2 regions of the Vibrio celticus genome follow, and region 1 is predicted to be linked to the other one. Evidence: predicted binding sites of a transcription regulator. Region 1 holds the regulator's gene; the other holds the start of a gene.
What was found. The regulator CRP, encoded in region 1, controls carbon source genes, mostly activating them, when cyclic AMP is high. The targets are predictions, from matches to a motif close to TGTGANNNNNNTCACA.

Region 1 (7,737 bases):
AGACGGTAGCATGGATGAGATCATGGGCTATCAACACAAAACCTTGCCAATTGATGCTGTCCAATTTCACCCTGAATCGATTAAAACAGAGCAAGGACACCAGCTTCTCGCTAACTTCCTAGCACGCTGAGTGTTTAAATTTGACCCTTTCTCCGTCTAAATAAGCCAGTTAAACGTATTCCATTACCCGTTAAGCGTTTAAATTCGGGCGTTACGCGTCTTCATCCCTCTGACGCCGATCACTTTTTATAACATTTCTCCCTCGTCAGGTTAAGTTTTTAGCCTATGCAAAATTATTCGCGTTATTTCGTCTCGAACCCAATATACCGCAATGCCAGTAAGGCTTTGCTGTTGCTGGTTATACGTTTAGGTAAAAAAAGCTTCATAAAACAGATTAATTGATGCATAAATAGTCATAGGTAGTGACGTTTAGCTGGTTGTAAGGGATGGCTAAAGAATAATCTACTATTGAAAAGGTTAATTAAATGTAAATATAATGCTGCAGCGGGATTATGGCGAGAGAAAATATCTTTGTCTCACTTATGAACCAGTACGCTTATTTGCGAAGCTTGCGGTATCGAGAAGGAATGTACGATGACAGTGGAAAAAAAAGTAGAACGTAGTCTGTTTAATGAGGTGATGGTGCCTTGTTATAACCCAATGGAAATGATCCCAGTAAAAGGGGAAGGCGCACGCGTTTGGGACCAACAAGGCCGAGAGTATATCGACTTTGCTGGTGGTATCGCTGTGAGCTGTTTGGGTCACTGTCACCCAGCAATGGTTAACGCAGTTACTGAGCAAGCAAACAAGATTTGGCATCTAAGTAACGTGATGACCAACGAACCTGCACTGCGTCTAGCTAAGAAGCTAACCGACGTATGTTTTGCAGAAAAAGTATTCTTTGCCAACTCTGGCGCAGAAGCGAATGAAGCAGCTTTGAAGCTAGCTCGTCGTTGGGCGGCGGACGTTCACGGTCCTGAGAAATCTGAAATCATTGCATTCAAACAAGGTTTCCACGGTCGTACTTTCTTTACCGTAACTGTGGGTGGTCAAGAAGCTTACTCTGATGGTTTCGGTCCTAAACCGGGCGACGTTACTCACCTGCCTTACAACGATATTGCAGCACTAGAAGCGCACATCTCTGATCGCACTTGTGCAATCATGATGGAACCTCTGCAAGGCGAGGGCGGTATCATCTCGCCAACCTCTGAATTCGTGAACACAGTTCGTGAACTGTGTGACAAACACAATGCACTGCTTATCTTTGATGAAGTGCAAACAGGTAATGGCCGTACTGGTAATTTTTACGCTTACCAAGGTCTAGGTGTGACACCAGATATCTTGAGCACGGCTAAATCTCTGGGTGGCGGTTTCCCTATTGGTGCAATGCTGACGACTTCTGAACTGGCAACACACCTAAAAGTCGGTACGCACGGTTCTACATACGGTGGTAATCCACTGGCGTGTGCTGTTGCAGAAGCGGTTGTTGATGTGGTTAGCCAACCTGAAACATTAGCTGGCGTGAAAGAGCGTGAAGCATTGTTCCGTGATGGTCTTACTAAGATTAACGACAAGTATCAAATCTTCAGTGAAGTTCGTGGTAAAGGCCTACTACTAGGTGCTGCGCTTAACGAAGAGTGGCAAGGCCGTGCACGTGACGTATTAGTAGCAGCAGGCGAACAAGGCTTGATGGTACTGGTTGCGGGTGCAAACGTGGTTCGTTTCACGCCATCACTGGTTATTACTACACAAGAAATTGAAGAAGGCTTATCGAAACTAGACAAAGCAATCGCTACGCTAGTTTAGCCTGAGCGGCGTCATAGGAATGATCGCCAATAGAGCGATCCCATGACGTTCTGCTAAAGGCCCAAGCTTCTGGTTTTGGGCCTATTTTGCATCTGGAGGGAATATTGATGCTAGTTGTTCGCCCAATAAAATTATCTGATTACGATGCGCTGCATACCTGCGCGGTTGAATCTGGTCACGGATTCACATCTCTTCCGGTTAACGAAGAACTGTTAACTAACCGTATTACTCACTCTGAATACAGCTTTGCCAAACAAGACGTGACTGAACCCGGAGATGAAGGCTACCTAATGGTTGGCTTTGATACCGAAACCGGTGAAGTTGCAGGTACCACAGGTATCGAAGCCTCAATTGGCTGGGATGTTCCGTTTTACTCTTACCACATCAGCAAAGTGGTTCACTCATCGCAAAAACTTGGCGTAAATAACATCGTTAAGCTGCTGACTTTCGGTAATAACTACACCGGATGCAGTGAGATCTGCACACTGTTCTTGCGCCCGGCTTTCCGCGGTGGATTGAATGGTCGTCTGATGTCTAAGTGTCGCTTCTTGATCATGTCTGAGCACCCAGAGCGTTTCTCAAAAACGATTTTTGCTGAGATGCGTGGTGTATCGGATGCCGAAGGCAACTCTCCTTTCTGGCAATGGTTGCAAGAGCACTTCTTCTCGATTGACTTCACGCTTGCCGATTACCTAACCGGTATTGGTAAGAAAGGCTTCATTGCAGACCTAATGCCGAAGCTACCTATCTACGTGAACCTACTGAGCAAAGAAGCTCAAGCGGTGATCGGAGAGGTACATGACAATACGCGCCCTGCACTTAAGTTGCTGGAACGTGAAGGTTTCACTAACCGTGGCTATGTCGATATCTTTGATGCAGGCCCAACGGTTGAGTGTGATCTAAGAAACATCGAATCTGTGCGTTACTCAATTCGAGCACAGGTTCAAATTGCAGAGCACTCTAGCTCTAAAGACTTCCTAATTGGTAATACCTCGTTTGAGAACTTCCGCGCAGTAGCCGCGAAAGGTGCGTATGACCAAGCAAGCGACACAGTGATTTTATCATCTGAAGTAGCAAGCGCTCTTGAAGTAACAGAAGGCGAATTCGTTCGCATGTTGGCTCAGTAAGAGCGGCGATTATCTGTCGAAGATTTTAAGGATAGAAGTATGACTCAGTGGATAGCAGGACAGTGGGTGGCAGGTCAAGGTGACGCCATGACATCAGTAAGCCCATACAACAATGAAGTAGTGTGGCAGGGTGATAGCGCAACACCAGCACAGGTTGAATCTGCAGTAGCAGCAGCTCGTGAAGCCTTCTTGGTTTGGAAAAAACTGAGCTTTGCAGAGCGTGAAGCGATCGTGTTGAACTTTGCTGAGAAAGTTAAAGAGAACAGCGAAGAAATCGCACAGATTATCGCGAAAGAGACGGGCAAACCGATTTGGGAAACTCGCACTGAAGCGGGAGCGATGGCGGGCAAGATTGCTATCTCAATCCGTGCTTACCATGAGCGTACCGGTGAAGCTTCTCGTGAAGCGGCAGGCAACCAGATTGTACTGCGTCATCGTCCATTAGGCGTGATGGCGGTATTTGGTCCTTATAACTTCCCGGGTCACTTACCAAACGGTCATATTGTTCCTGCATTGCTATCGGGTAATACCGTGGTATTTAAGCCTTCAGAGCAGACACCTTGGACGGGTGAGTTTGCGATGAAGCTATGGCAAGAAGCGGGTCTTCCTGCTGGTGTAATCAACCTAGTACAAGGCGCTAAAGAGACAGGTATCGCACTAGCCGATGCCAAAGGTCTTGATGGCGTGCTGTTCACAGGTAGTGCTAATACTGGCCATATCCTGCATCGTCAATTCGCGGGTCAACCGGGCAAGATGCTAGCGCTAGAGATGGGTGGCAATAACCCTATGGTGATCAGTGACCAATATGGTGACGCAGACGCAACGGTATACACCATTATCCAATCGGCGTTCATCAGTGCGGGTCAACGCTGTACATGTGCTCGTCGCCTGTATGTGCCTGTTGGCGAGAAGGGTGATCTGCTACTCGATAAGCTGGTCGCAGCGACGCAAAAGATTCGTGTCGATCAGCCATTCGCTGAACCAGCACCCTTTATGGGGCCGCAAATCTCTGAAGCTGCGGCTAAGTTCATTCTGGACGCGCAAGCGAATCTACAATCGTTAGGCGGTGTCAGCCTAGTAGAAGCAAAAGCGGGTCAAGCGGCGTTTGTTTCTCCGGGTATTATCGATGCAACCAACATTGCTGAACTGCCGGATGAAGAGTACTTCGGTCCATTGCTACAAGTTGTTCGTTACCAGTCACTAGAGCAAGCGGTTGAGCTAGCTAACGACACTCGTTTTGGTTTATCTGCTGGCTTAGTATCAACAGATGATTCTGAATGGGAATACTTCGTTGACCATATCCGTGCGGGTATTGTTAACCGTAACCGTCAGCTAACAGGCGCAAGTGGTGATGCACCATTTGGTGGTCCGGGTGCTTCAGGCAACCTACGCCCAAGTGCTTACTATGCGGCGGACTACTGTGCTTATCCTATGGCTTCAATGGAAGGCGGTGAAACTCAACTTCCAGCAACGTTTAGCCCAGGTATTGAGCTTTAATTTAGGCTAATGAGTCTTAGGCTCATGCGTTAAGCTTGAAAGAGGGAGGTGGTGTTATCACTTCCCTTTTCCACCACGTCCGACACCTAGATTGGGCGGTAGATAATAATAGAACAAGTATGTCACAGGCTGATGGCTGCTGACTCTGTGTCTCAGCTTCTCCCTCTCTAATCCAAATTACTAGCTTGCTAGAACCTCTGACAAGGAGTCACCATGACGCCCGATCTACTCTTTAAATCACTATGGGACGATTACATTCACAGGCTGTGTCCATCGGCTGAGAAAGTGCATCACTTGCTGAAAGAAGATGAAGCGCTGATCAACGACCATATTGCACTGCGTACTTTTAATGTTGCCCCTCTCGGTATTGAAACACTAGCTAAGCCTTTCCTGGAACTGGGTTACAAGGCGTGTGGCGACTACCTGTTTGAGAGCAAGAAGCTAGTGGCTAAACACTACGAGCACCCAGACCCGAAGCAGCCAAAAGTGTTCATTAGTGAATTGAAGGTAGAAGAGTGTTCAAGTGACTTGCAACAGATCGTTGCGAAGTTGGTTGAGCAAGTCGACGCAACCAAACTTCAAGGTCATGAGTTCTTGTTTGGCGGTCGTCTATGGGGTTTGAGCTTCGCTGATTTCCAAGTGCTTGCAAAAGAGAGTGAATACGCGTCTTGGCTAGCAGCTCATGGATACGGTGCAAACCACTTTACGGTGAGTGTGAATCAGCTAAATAACTTCGATGAAGTACAGGCGGTGAATGACTACTTGAGCGAGTCGGGCTTCACGATCAATGCATCTGGCGGTCAGGTTAAAGGCTCTCCAGAGGTCTTATTAGAGCAATCATCAACAATGGCAGACAAAGTCCCAGTTTCATTTGTTGAAGGCAATGAGATGATTCCTGGGGGCTTCTATGAGTTCGCTAAGCGTTATGCGATGGCCAACGGTGAGCTTTACACCGGTTTTGTTGCAGCATCAGCTGACAAAATCTTTGAGAGCACCAACGGTTAAAGAAAGATACGAGCACGGATTTTGTCCTAGAGATTCGAGTACGCTTCGCTTCGAGACAGTTTGTGCTTGGAAGCTGTAGGTGTTCTATTCGCATCACGTATCTGCTCTATAGATCTTAAGAAAACAAAAAAGCCACCAAACTCGCATTTGGTGGCTTTCAAATTTTTGGCTCAGTTAATCGAGATTAACGAGTGCCGTATACCACGATAGTTTTACCGTGTGCAGAAATTAGGTTCTGCTCTTCTAGCATCTTCAAGATACGACCAACTGTCTCACGAGAACAACCAACGATCTGGCCAATCTCTTGACGAGTGATCTTGATTTGCATGCCATCAGGGTGAGTCATTGCATCTGGCTGTTTCGCTAGGTTTAGTAGCGTTTGAGCGATACGACCTGTTACGTCAAGGAACGCTAAGTCACCAACCTTTTGGCTAGTTACTTGTAGACGGTTTGCCATTTGCGCTGAAAGGCGCATTAGGATATCTGGGTTCACTTGGATAAGTTGACGGAATTTCTTGAAAGAAATCTCAGCTACTTCACAAGGAGATTTAGCACGAACCCAAGCTGTACGCTCTTGGTCTTCTTCGAACAAGCCAAGCTCACCGATGAAGTCGCCTTGGTTTAGGTAAGAAAGAATCATTTCCTTACCTTCTTCGTCTTTGATAAGAACTGCCACAGAACCTTTAACGATGTAGTACAAGGTTTCTGCCTTTTCACCAGCATGAATCAAAGTACTTTTTGAAGGGTACTTATGAATATGACAGTGTGAAAGGAACCACTCTAATGTTGGATCGGTTTGAGGTTTACCTAGAACCATAATATCTCACTTCCTCTGCAGGGTATGCTTGCCGCTTTCCGTATTTTAGCTAAGCCTGGATTGACTTGTAGGATAAGAGCACTCGTTGAGTGCTGCAAGCTATCTTGTGTTTCGTTTAAGAATAGTATCCTTTTTCAGGTACTATTTCTTGATTTTAATCGTGACCAAGCTACGATTTTTTACGCAAAATTGTGCACATGATCACGGTATGAAAAGTAATCAACCAGAATGTCGTTTTGTTAACCTATTTTTCCGGTTTCGATGAGTTGTTGCAGGATTGGCCTCACAATGAGCTCCATAGCAAAACTCATCTTGCCGCCTGGCACCACTAGCGTGTTATGACGAGACATAAACGAGCCATCAATCATAGCCAGAAGGTAGGGGAAATCGACGTTTTTGATGCCACGCAAACGTATAACTACGAAGCTTTCGTCTAAACTTGGAATCCCTTTGGCGTTGAGTGGGTTCGATGTATCTACGGTTGGAACACGCTGAAAGTTGATGTGAGTTCGCGAAAATTGTGGGGTAATGTAGTTAAGGTAATCATCCATCGAACGAACAATGGAGTCCATTACGGCTTCGCGTGAATGGCCACGATCGCGGGTGTCACGAACGAATTTTTGAATCCACTCTAGGTTTACGATAGGTACCATGCCGATCAGCAAATCGACGTGTTGAGAAACGTTAATGTCGCCATCAACCACACCACCGTGCAGGCCTTCGTAAAACATCACATCGGAATTTTCAGGGATCTCCTGCCATGGCGTAAAGGTGCCCGGCATTTGATTGTAAGGCACGGCTTCATCGAAGGTGTGCAGGTAGCTTCGTACTTTACCTGTACCTTCGTTACCGTATTTACGGAAGAACTCTTCTAGCGCACCAAAGTCGTTGGCTTGTGGACCAAAGTAGCTGATGTGCTTACCTTGCTCGCGCGCTTTACGGATCTCGACATCCATCTCTGGGCGAGTGAAGCGATGGAAACTATCCCCTTCAACCCAAGCTGCCTTCACGTCCATCATATTGAACATTTTACGGAAGGCTTCTGAGGTGGTGGTGGTGCCGGCTCCAGATGAACCCGTCACCGCAATAATTGGATGTTTAGCGGACATGACAACCCTTGTCTTTTGAGTAACTTACTTGTTAGCAATCGTTTACCACTATAACACGGCTCCTTTATGAGCGCAGCTTAGAAGCGTTTTGTGACTTGAATATCAACGGTTTCATGGAGCTCAGAAAACACGATGCTGACTTCTCCTGAAGCTAATTGATGTTTCACTTGGTCAATCTTGTTTTGCAGTGAAACCTCTACGTCGCCGTAGTCTGTGCCTTCACGCAGCACGAACTCTTTGATGAGGTTTTCCAGTGTCTCTGGCGCAATGTCTTGCCATGGGATGATCATAAATACTTCTCTCTTTTATGTTCATAGATATGTTTATTGATGTAGAAATACGTGTGCTTAGTAATGTTTTGCTTCTATTTACTAAG
Region 2 (7,737 bases), 1.2 Mb from region 1:
ACCTTTAATATTGAAGGCGGGCAATGGCGAGTTCGCTTGAATACCAAACTCATCAAGGCCGATATCGCTTTAGAGCCTAAAGCCGACAGCTTGCCCTTGGCGATGTGCAGCCCAACGGGTTATTCAGGTTGGACTTACACTCAAAAGCACAATGCTTTGCGCATCAGCGGTGAAATCCAAATCAAAGGAGAATCACTCGTTCTCCAACAAGCTCGTGCCGGTTATGACTTTTCAGCGGGTTACATGAGGCGTGAGACCAGTTGGCGCTGGGCAAGTATCAACACGCAACCCAATGGCACAGATATTGGCCTAAACCTCGCGGCGGGCGTGAATGAGACTGGAGGCTGCGAAAACGTATTGTGGGTCAGTGGAACCAGACACTTACTTAACCCGGTACAGTTTACGTTCAGTCGCCAAGACACGAACTTGCCTTGGCAGATAACATCACAAGATGGACGTATAAACCTGACCTTTACGCCCTTAAATAACCGCAACGAAAAGCTCAATTTATGGCTGTTAAAGAGTAACTTTCGTCAGTTCATTGGTCACTTTTCTGGCTCGATTGAAGACAACAAGGGAATGACACATCAACTCGATGGTGTTCTTGGCCTAACAGAAGATCACTTTGCTCGCTGGTAGCGTAATTCTGCTGATTGAATCTCAGGCGAGCAAGTCTAAGTAAACTTGATACTAAGAACGCGTATGGCGTCTCAACAAGGATAAAACATGAATATCGACGCATTAATCAATCACCCAGAATGGCTACTGCTGGTATTAGCGCCCTTGTTCGTGGTGTGCATGTTGGCTGAGTATTTTATCGGTCAGAAGCAAGGTCGACTGCCTGATAACTCGAGCTATAAACTTTCAGAAGTAATGTGTAACTTCACGCTGGCAGGAATGCATCAACTCTCCGATTTACTCACCGGGTTATTGGTCGTGCAGCTGTATCTTTGGCTGTTTGGTTGGCGCTTAATGGACGTTGAAATGGGCGTGCTGAGTTTTGTTGTATTGATGGTGTTACAAGACTTTTGCTATTACTGGTTCCATAGAGCAAGCCATCGTGTTCGCTGGATGTGGGCAGCACACGTGGCACACCATAGTTCAGAAAGCATGAACTTCAGTACGGCTTTCCGTCAAAGCTTAATGTATCCACTTGCTGGGATGTGGTTGTTCTGGTTGCCGCTGGTCATCATAGGCTTCGACCCTAATTGGGTGATCTTTGTGGTGCTTCTCAATTTAGGGTTGCAGTTCTTCGTCCATACACAATGGATACGAAACTTGGGGCCACTTGAATACATCTTTAACACCCCTTCGCATCATCGAGTGCATCACGGCAAAAACCCGCAATACATCGATAAGAACTACGCCGGCGTTTTGATCATTTGGGATAAATTGTTTGGTACGTTCGAACCGGAAGTTGAAACTGTACGTTACGGCGTCACTAAACCAGTAAACAGTTTTAACCCTATAATCGTCACCTTTCAAGAATGGAAGGCTATATTCAAAGATTTGAGAAACCGAGAGCTAACCATTAAACAGAAAGTCCAGTTGATACTCTCACCCCCATCGGATTAAACGAACGATAGACAGATTGTATTAACTAAGATACCGCCTCAACTGGATTCAAAGACATCCCCACCGACTCGATTGAATAGTAAAGCACCGTTTTCCGACAATTTATTTGTGATCTGGGTTGCACGCGTACCGCATACTATCAGATACTGAACAAAACTAACCTTCAGCCACAGTAAACGTTCTGCGCTTGCTGTTCAGGAATTTCAATGAGTTCAGATAATCAGCCGACCTACTTCTTTTTCGATTACGAAACGTGGGGCGTTAGCCCAGCAAAAGACCGTCCGAGTCAGTTTGCGGGTGTTCGTACCGACCAAGATTTCAATGTTATTGGAGAGCCTCTGGTTATCTATTGCCAACCTCCTGCTGATTACCTCCCTGCGCCTGAAGCTGCGTTGATCACCCGTATCACACCACAGAAAGCGGCTTCACAAGGTCTCCCTGAGCCAGAGTTTATCGCTAAGATCCATGCTGAGTTGGCGAAACCAAACACCACAAGCCTTGGCTACAACAGTATCCGATTCGATGATGAAGTAACGCGTTACACCTGTTACCGAAATTTCATTGACCCATATGCGTGGAACTGGCAGAACGGCAACTCACGTTGGGATCTATTAGATGTAATGCGCGCTGTTCACGCACTGCGCCCTGAAGGCATTGTTTGGCCAGAGAACGAAGAAGGTTATCCAAGTTTCAAACTGGAACACCTATCTGTGGCAAACGGCATTGAACACGAGAACGCGCACGATGCGATGGCCGATGTTATTGCGACCATCGAGTTAGCAAAGAAGCTTAAAGCTGCACAACCTAAGATGTTCGATTACCTTTACAACATGCGTCATAAGCGTAAGCTAAATGACCTAGTTGATATCGTAAACATGACACCATTGATGCACGTTTCGGGCATGTTTGGCCGTGACTGCAACTACACAAGCTGGATTGTGCCTATGGCTTGGCACCCAACTAATCAAAATGCGGTTATCGTGGTTGATTTAGCTAAAGATCCAAGCCCACTACTAGAACTGGACGCTGATGAACTCAGAGACAGACTCTACACCAAACGCAGTGAACTGAGTGAAGACGAGCTACCCGTACCCATCAAATTGGTTCAACTGAACAAGTGCCCTATTCTTGCTCCAGCCAAAACGCTGACGGCTGAAAATGCCGAAACCATCGGTATCGATCGCCAACAATGCTTGAAGAACTTGGCACTGCTGCGCGAACATCCAGAGATCCGCGAAAAACTCATTGGCCTGTACTCTCAAGAGCGCGAGTACGAAAAGAGTGATGATGTTGATACCCACCTTTACGACGGTTTCTTTTCACCTGCTGATAAAACAGCGATGAACATCATTCGTGAAACTGACCCGAACAACTTGGCAGCTTTGGATATCACCTTCAGTGACGAACGTATTAAACCGTTACTGTTCCGTTACCGTGCACGTAACTTCCCATGGACGCTCGACGAAGCTGAGCAATTGAAATGGGCAAACCATTGTCGTGAGTTTTATGAGTGCCGTTTAGAAGAGTACATGCTCAACCTTGAAAACCTCGCGCACGAACATGAAAGTGACGAGAAGAAAATGGCTATCTTGAAGGCGGTTTATCAATACGTAGAAAAGTTAGCTAGTTAATTCCATTATCAAGAGACGTAACACTTTGAAAGAAAGATTGATCCAACTGGTTTACTGCTTAATCTCCTTCACCTTAATCATAGGTGCACTTACAGTAGGTAACGCGTTACAGCACTTTTTGGATACCTCAATCCCAGGCAGTATTTTTGGCATGTTGATTCTGTTTGCTGCCATGGTGATTGGTATTGTTCCTTCGCACTGGGTACAACCCGGTGCAAGCTTGATTATCCGCCTAATGATCTTACTGTTTGTTCCGATCAGTGTTGGGTTAATGGATCACTTCGACATGCTCATCACGAACGCATTGCCAATTATGGCCAGCGCCGTTGGTGGCACGTTGCTGGTGTTGGTGTCCTTATCATGGTTTTTAGACCGCTTGCTTTCGAGAGGTAACTGATCATGTGGATTCTACTCACCATCGTGGTATTCCTGTTTGCTCGCTGGGTAAGTCAAAAAGTAAACTCACCGCTGTGTAACCCCCTGCTGATCAGCATTGGTATCATCATTCCGATACTCACGTTCTTCAAAGTACCGTTTGAGACTTACTATGCGGACAACACCTGGATTACCTACATGCTGCAGCCCGCGGTAGTTGCCCTTGCTTATCCGCTTTATGAACAGCTACCTCAAATCAGAGCCAACTGGCGCATCATCACCTTTGCTTGCACACTAGGCAGTGTAATGTCGATGACAACGACAGCATTGATCGCTGTGGCTTTTAAAGCAGACTTAAGTTTGATTGCGAGTTTATTAGGTAAATCAGTCACCACGCCAATTGCGATGGAAGTATCGAGCCATTTAGGTGGTGAAGCAGCGATTGCGGCAATACTGGTATTGATTGTTGGTCTGTTTGGGGCGATTTTTGCTTACCCAATCTACAATCTCATTGGTATTAAGAGCCCTATTGCCCGAGGTTTAACCATGGGTACCGTATCTCACGCTTTAGGCACTGCAACCTGTGCTGAAAAGAATCAGGAAGATGCAGCATTCAGTTCTTTGGCTCTTGTGCTTTGCGGCGTCATTACCTCAATCATCGCACCGAGTATATTTTCGCTCGTGGTTTGGTTCTATTCTTAACCTAAACGATCACTACGCGATTCAGCCCAACCAGAATGCTGTTTATTACAGTGTCTGTTTGGGCTTTTTATTCGCATTTATTTAGCAATAGCAGCCAAATCGCGCCCTGTTTAGGCCAATAAATGGGATATCAATGGTAGTTTTTACTCTTGCAATCGATTTCATCTGTGACCTCACTCTAATTATGCAAACCAATGTAACAACAACAACGCAGTGGTGATCAGTGTCACAGAAAATTCCTGAGCATTACATAGAATTAAAGTCTAAGGTCAATTAAGGATTCAACATGAACAGTCGTATTACCCTGGCGCTGGAAAGTGCTCCAACAGCAATCAAAGCACTTTTGAGTGACATCGTATTAGCAGACAACTTTGACGCGACATTGTCTCCAGAACAATTTGCTAGCCTACTGCAAGCAAGTGGTTTAGCGGATGACGAGCTACGTATTGCGCTACTTCCTTTTGCCGCAGCCTATTCTTACGCTCCGTTATCTGACTTTTATGTTGGTGCAATCGTGCGTGGTTTGTCTGGCACTCTGTATTTTGGTGCAAACCTTGAAATCGCTGGTGCTCAACTTGGCCAAACAGTACACGCTGAACAATCTGCAATCAGCCACGCTTGGATGAAAGGCGAACAAGGTATTTCTGATATCACCATCAACTTCAGCCCTTGTGGTCACTGTCGTCAATTCATGAACGAACTGACAACAGCAAAAGAACTTAAAGTTCAGCTGCCACAACGTGATGAAATGTCTCTGCAAGAGTACCTACCAGACTCGTTCGGCCCTGCTGATTTAGGTGTGACAACTGGCCTAATGACAAAACTTGATCATAAGTACACGACCGAAGAAACAACGCCTATTGTTGTAGAAGCGCTAGCAGCACTAAACCGCAGCCATGCTCCTTACACCAAAAACCTAAGTGGTGTTTCATTACAACTCACGTCAGGTGAGATTTTCACGGGTGCTTACGCAGAAAATGCAGCGTTCAACCCGAGCCTACCTCCTCTGCAAGTCGCGTTAATTCAACTTAAACTGGCTGGCTTCGATTTCGAACAAATTGAAAGTGCTGCTTTGGTTGAAATCGCCGAAGGTAGCATCAGTCACCTAGCGGATACGCAATCTACATTAGAAGCGATTAACCCCGACATTCCAGTGACTTACTTAGCAATCTAAGTACATCTGATTAACAAAAATTTAAATAAGCAGCCCTATTTAACAGGGCTGCTTTTTTTATGCCTGTAATTAACGCAACAACTTGCGCAAACGTTTGCTTTTGTCATTGAAATAAGTATGATCACCCCGTTTTCAATCAATCGTTCAAAAGATCGGAAGGAATTTCTATGTTTGGTACTGCTACTCGTGAAAATGCTACTCGTGTACTTCTATTAGGTTCAGGTGAACTCGGCAAAGAAGTTGCTATCGAGTGCCAACGTTTAGGTTTGGAAGTTATTGCTTGTGACCGTTATGCAGACGCACCAGCAATGCAAGTTGCGCATCGTAGCCATGTATTAGACATGTTAGACGGCGATGCACTTCAAGCGATCATTGAACTAGAAAAGCCAGATTATGTGGTTCCTGAAATTGAAGCTATTGCCACCAGCAAGTTGGTAGAGCTAGAAGCGCAAGGCTTAAATGTCGTTCCAACTGCGAATGCGACCAAGCTAACGATGAACCGCGAAGGTATCCGTCGTCTAGCTGCAGAAGAGTTGAAACTGAGCACTTCTCCTTACCGCTTTGCAGACACCTTTGAAGATTTCTCTGCCGCTGTTGAATTCGTGGGCATGCCTTGCGTTGTTAAGCCAGTAATGAGCTCTTCAGGTAAAGGTCAAAGCGTTATCAAAACAGAAGAAGACATTCAGAAGTCTTGGGACTACGCACAAGAAGGCGGTCGTACTGGCGCGGGTCGTGTAATCGTTGAAGGCTTCATCGACTTTGATTACGAAATTACGCTTCTTACCGTTCGCGCAGTCGACGGTGTTCACTTCTGTGCGCCTATCGGTCACCGCCAAGAAGACGGTGATTACCGTGAATCATGGCAGCCACAAGTGATGTCAGACAATGCACTTAAAGCCGCGCAATACACGGCTGAACAAGTGGTTAACGCACTAGGTGGTCACGGCATCTTTGGTGTCGAGCTGTTTGTTAAAGGCGATCACGTGATCTTCAACGAAGTATCCCCTCGCCCACACGATACTGGCTTAGTGACATTGATGTCTCAAGACTCATCTGAATTCACACTGCACGTACGTGCCTTCACTGGTATGCCGATCAAATCCATCACGCAATACGGCCCTTGTGCATCAGCGGTTATCCTTGGCCAAGGCACTTCAACCAACATTCGTTTTGAAGGTCTTACAGAGGCGCTAGACGCACCACAAACACAAGTTCGCCTGTTTGGTAAGCCTGATATCGATGGCCGCCGTCGTCTAGGTGTGGCGCTTACTCGTCGCAACAGCACTGAGACAGCGATTGAAGATGCAATTGAGAGCGCGTCAAAAGTAAAAGTGATTTACTAACCTGCTATTCAATTCTGAACAATCACGAGTTCAAATCTGAACAATAAAAAAGACGGGCTATCGAGCCCGTCTTTTTATTGGTGTTTTCTTTTATATCGAAGTCATCTGTTTGCTTGAGTTCAAAGCGATTAAGCTTCTGACTCAATCAAATACACTTCTTCACTGAATCGAGACAAGCCTTTCTTAGCAATCTTCGGATGTTCATCGTCCGCTATATCTTGATTCAACAATGTGATTTTGTATCCAGTGAACAACTGAGTGATCTCTAGTTTAGGTACGCTAAACGGAGGCCCCGCCATCTCGCTTTGGTCATAATCTAGAGTCACCAGAAGGATCTTACCACCCGGTTTCAGCAGTTGTTTCAAACGCTCTACATACTGCACTCGCATCTCTTCAGGCAATGCGACTAAAGACGCGCGATCATAAATGGTATCGACAGGCTGGATTGGTGCTGTGAAGTAATCGCCCGTGTAGATGTTCAGTTCATCGAATTGGTAGAGCTCGTGCTGACCGCTAATTTGAGTCACAGTCGGGGTATAAAGGTGCTCTGCAAAAAATGCGCGAACCGCAATCTGGCTTAACTCGACACCTTGAACATCTTCATGCTTTGAAGCTAGCCAAATCAGATCTTCACTTTTACCACAAAGTGGAACAAACACACTCTTCTCGTAGCTAGGCTCAGTCTTTTCCCAAAATTTAATCAGAAGTGGGTTTACATCTTCGAGGTGGAAACCAATTTGGTTGGCTGCCCATTTATTGTGCCAAAATTCAGGATTATTCATCTTTCGTTCATGTTAAACAGTCATAATGCAAGGGTACAGTATAGAGAGGTAAGAGCAACCTTAGCTTGGTTTAAAGTACCAAATTGGTTTCGATAAAATCAGAAACTGGCTAAGTTCAAAGTTCTGATAATTGCGGAACTAACGGTTGGATTATT

Region 2: the regulator CRP is predicted to act here: its motif matches at 4,450-4,465, upstream of cdd (cytidine deaminase).

The regions. Positions count from the first base shown of each region.
Region 1 is NZ_AP025463.1:295,093-302,829, forward strand. It holds gene OCV19_RS01320 (aminodeoxychorismate/anthranilate synthase component II) at 1-130, shown strand, start outside; gene OCV19_RS01325 (aspartate aminotransferase family protein) at 595-1,806, shown strand; gene astA (arginine N-succinyltransferase) at 1,914-2,933, shown strand; gene astD (succinylglutamate-semialdehyde dehydrogenase) at 2,973-4,430, shown strand; gene OCV19_RS01340 (DUF1338 domain-containing protein) at 4,644-5,435, shown strand; gene crp (cAMP-activated global transcriptional regulator CRP) at 5,620-6,252, opposite strand; gene OCV19_RS01350 (phosphoribulokinase) at 6,492-7,361, opposite strand; gene OCV19_RS01355 (YheU family protein) at 7,439-7,651, opposite strand.
Region 2 is NZ_AP025463.1:1,510,560-1,518,296, reverse strand. It holds gene OCV19_RS07015 (DUF2804 domain-containing protein) at 1-639, shown strand, start outside; gene OCV19_RS07010 (sterol desaturase family protein) at 727-1,575, shown strand; gene sbcB (exodeoxyribonuclease I) at 1,782-3,206, shown strand; gene OCV19_RS07000 (CidA/LrgA family protein) at 3,232-3,603, shown strand; gene OCV19_RS06995 (LrgB family protein) at 3,606-4,283, shown strand; gene cdd (cytidine deaminase) at 4,570-5,457, shown strand; gene purT (formate-dependent phosphoribosylglycinamide formyltransferase) at 5,625-6,800, shown strand; gene OCV19_RS06980 (thiopurine S-methyltransferase) at 6,929-7,582, opposite strand.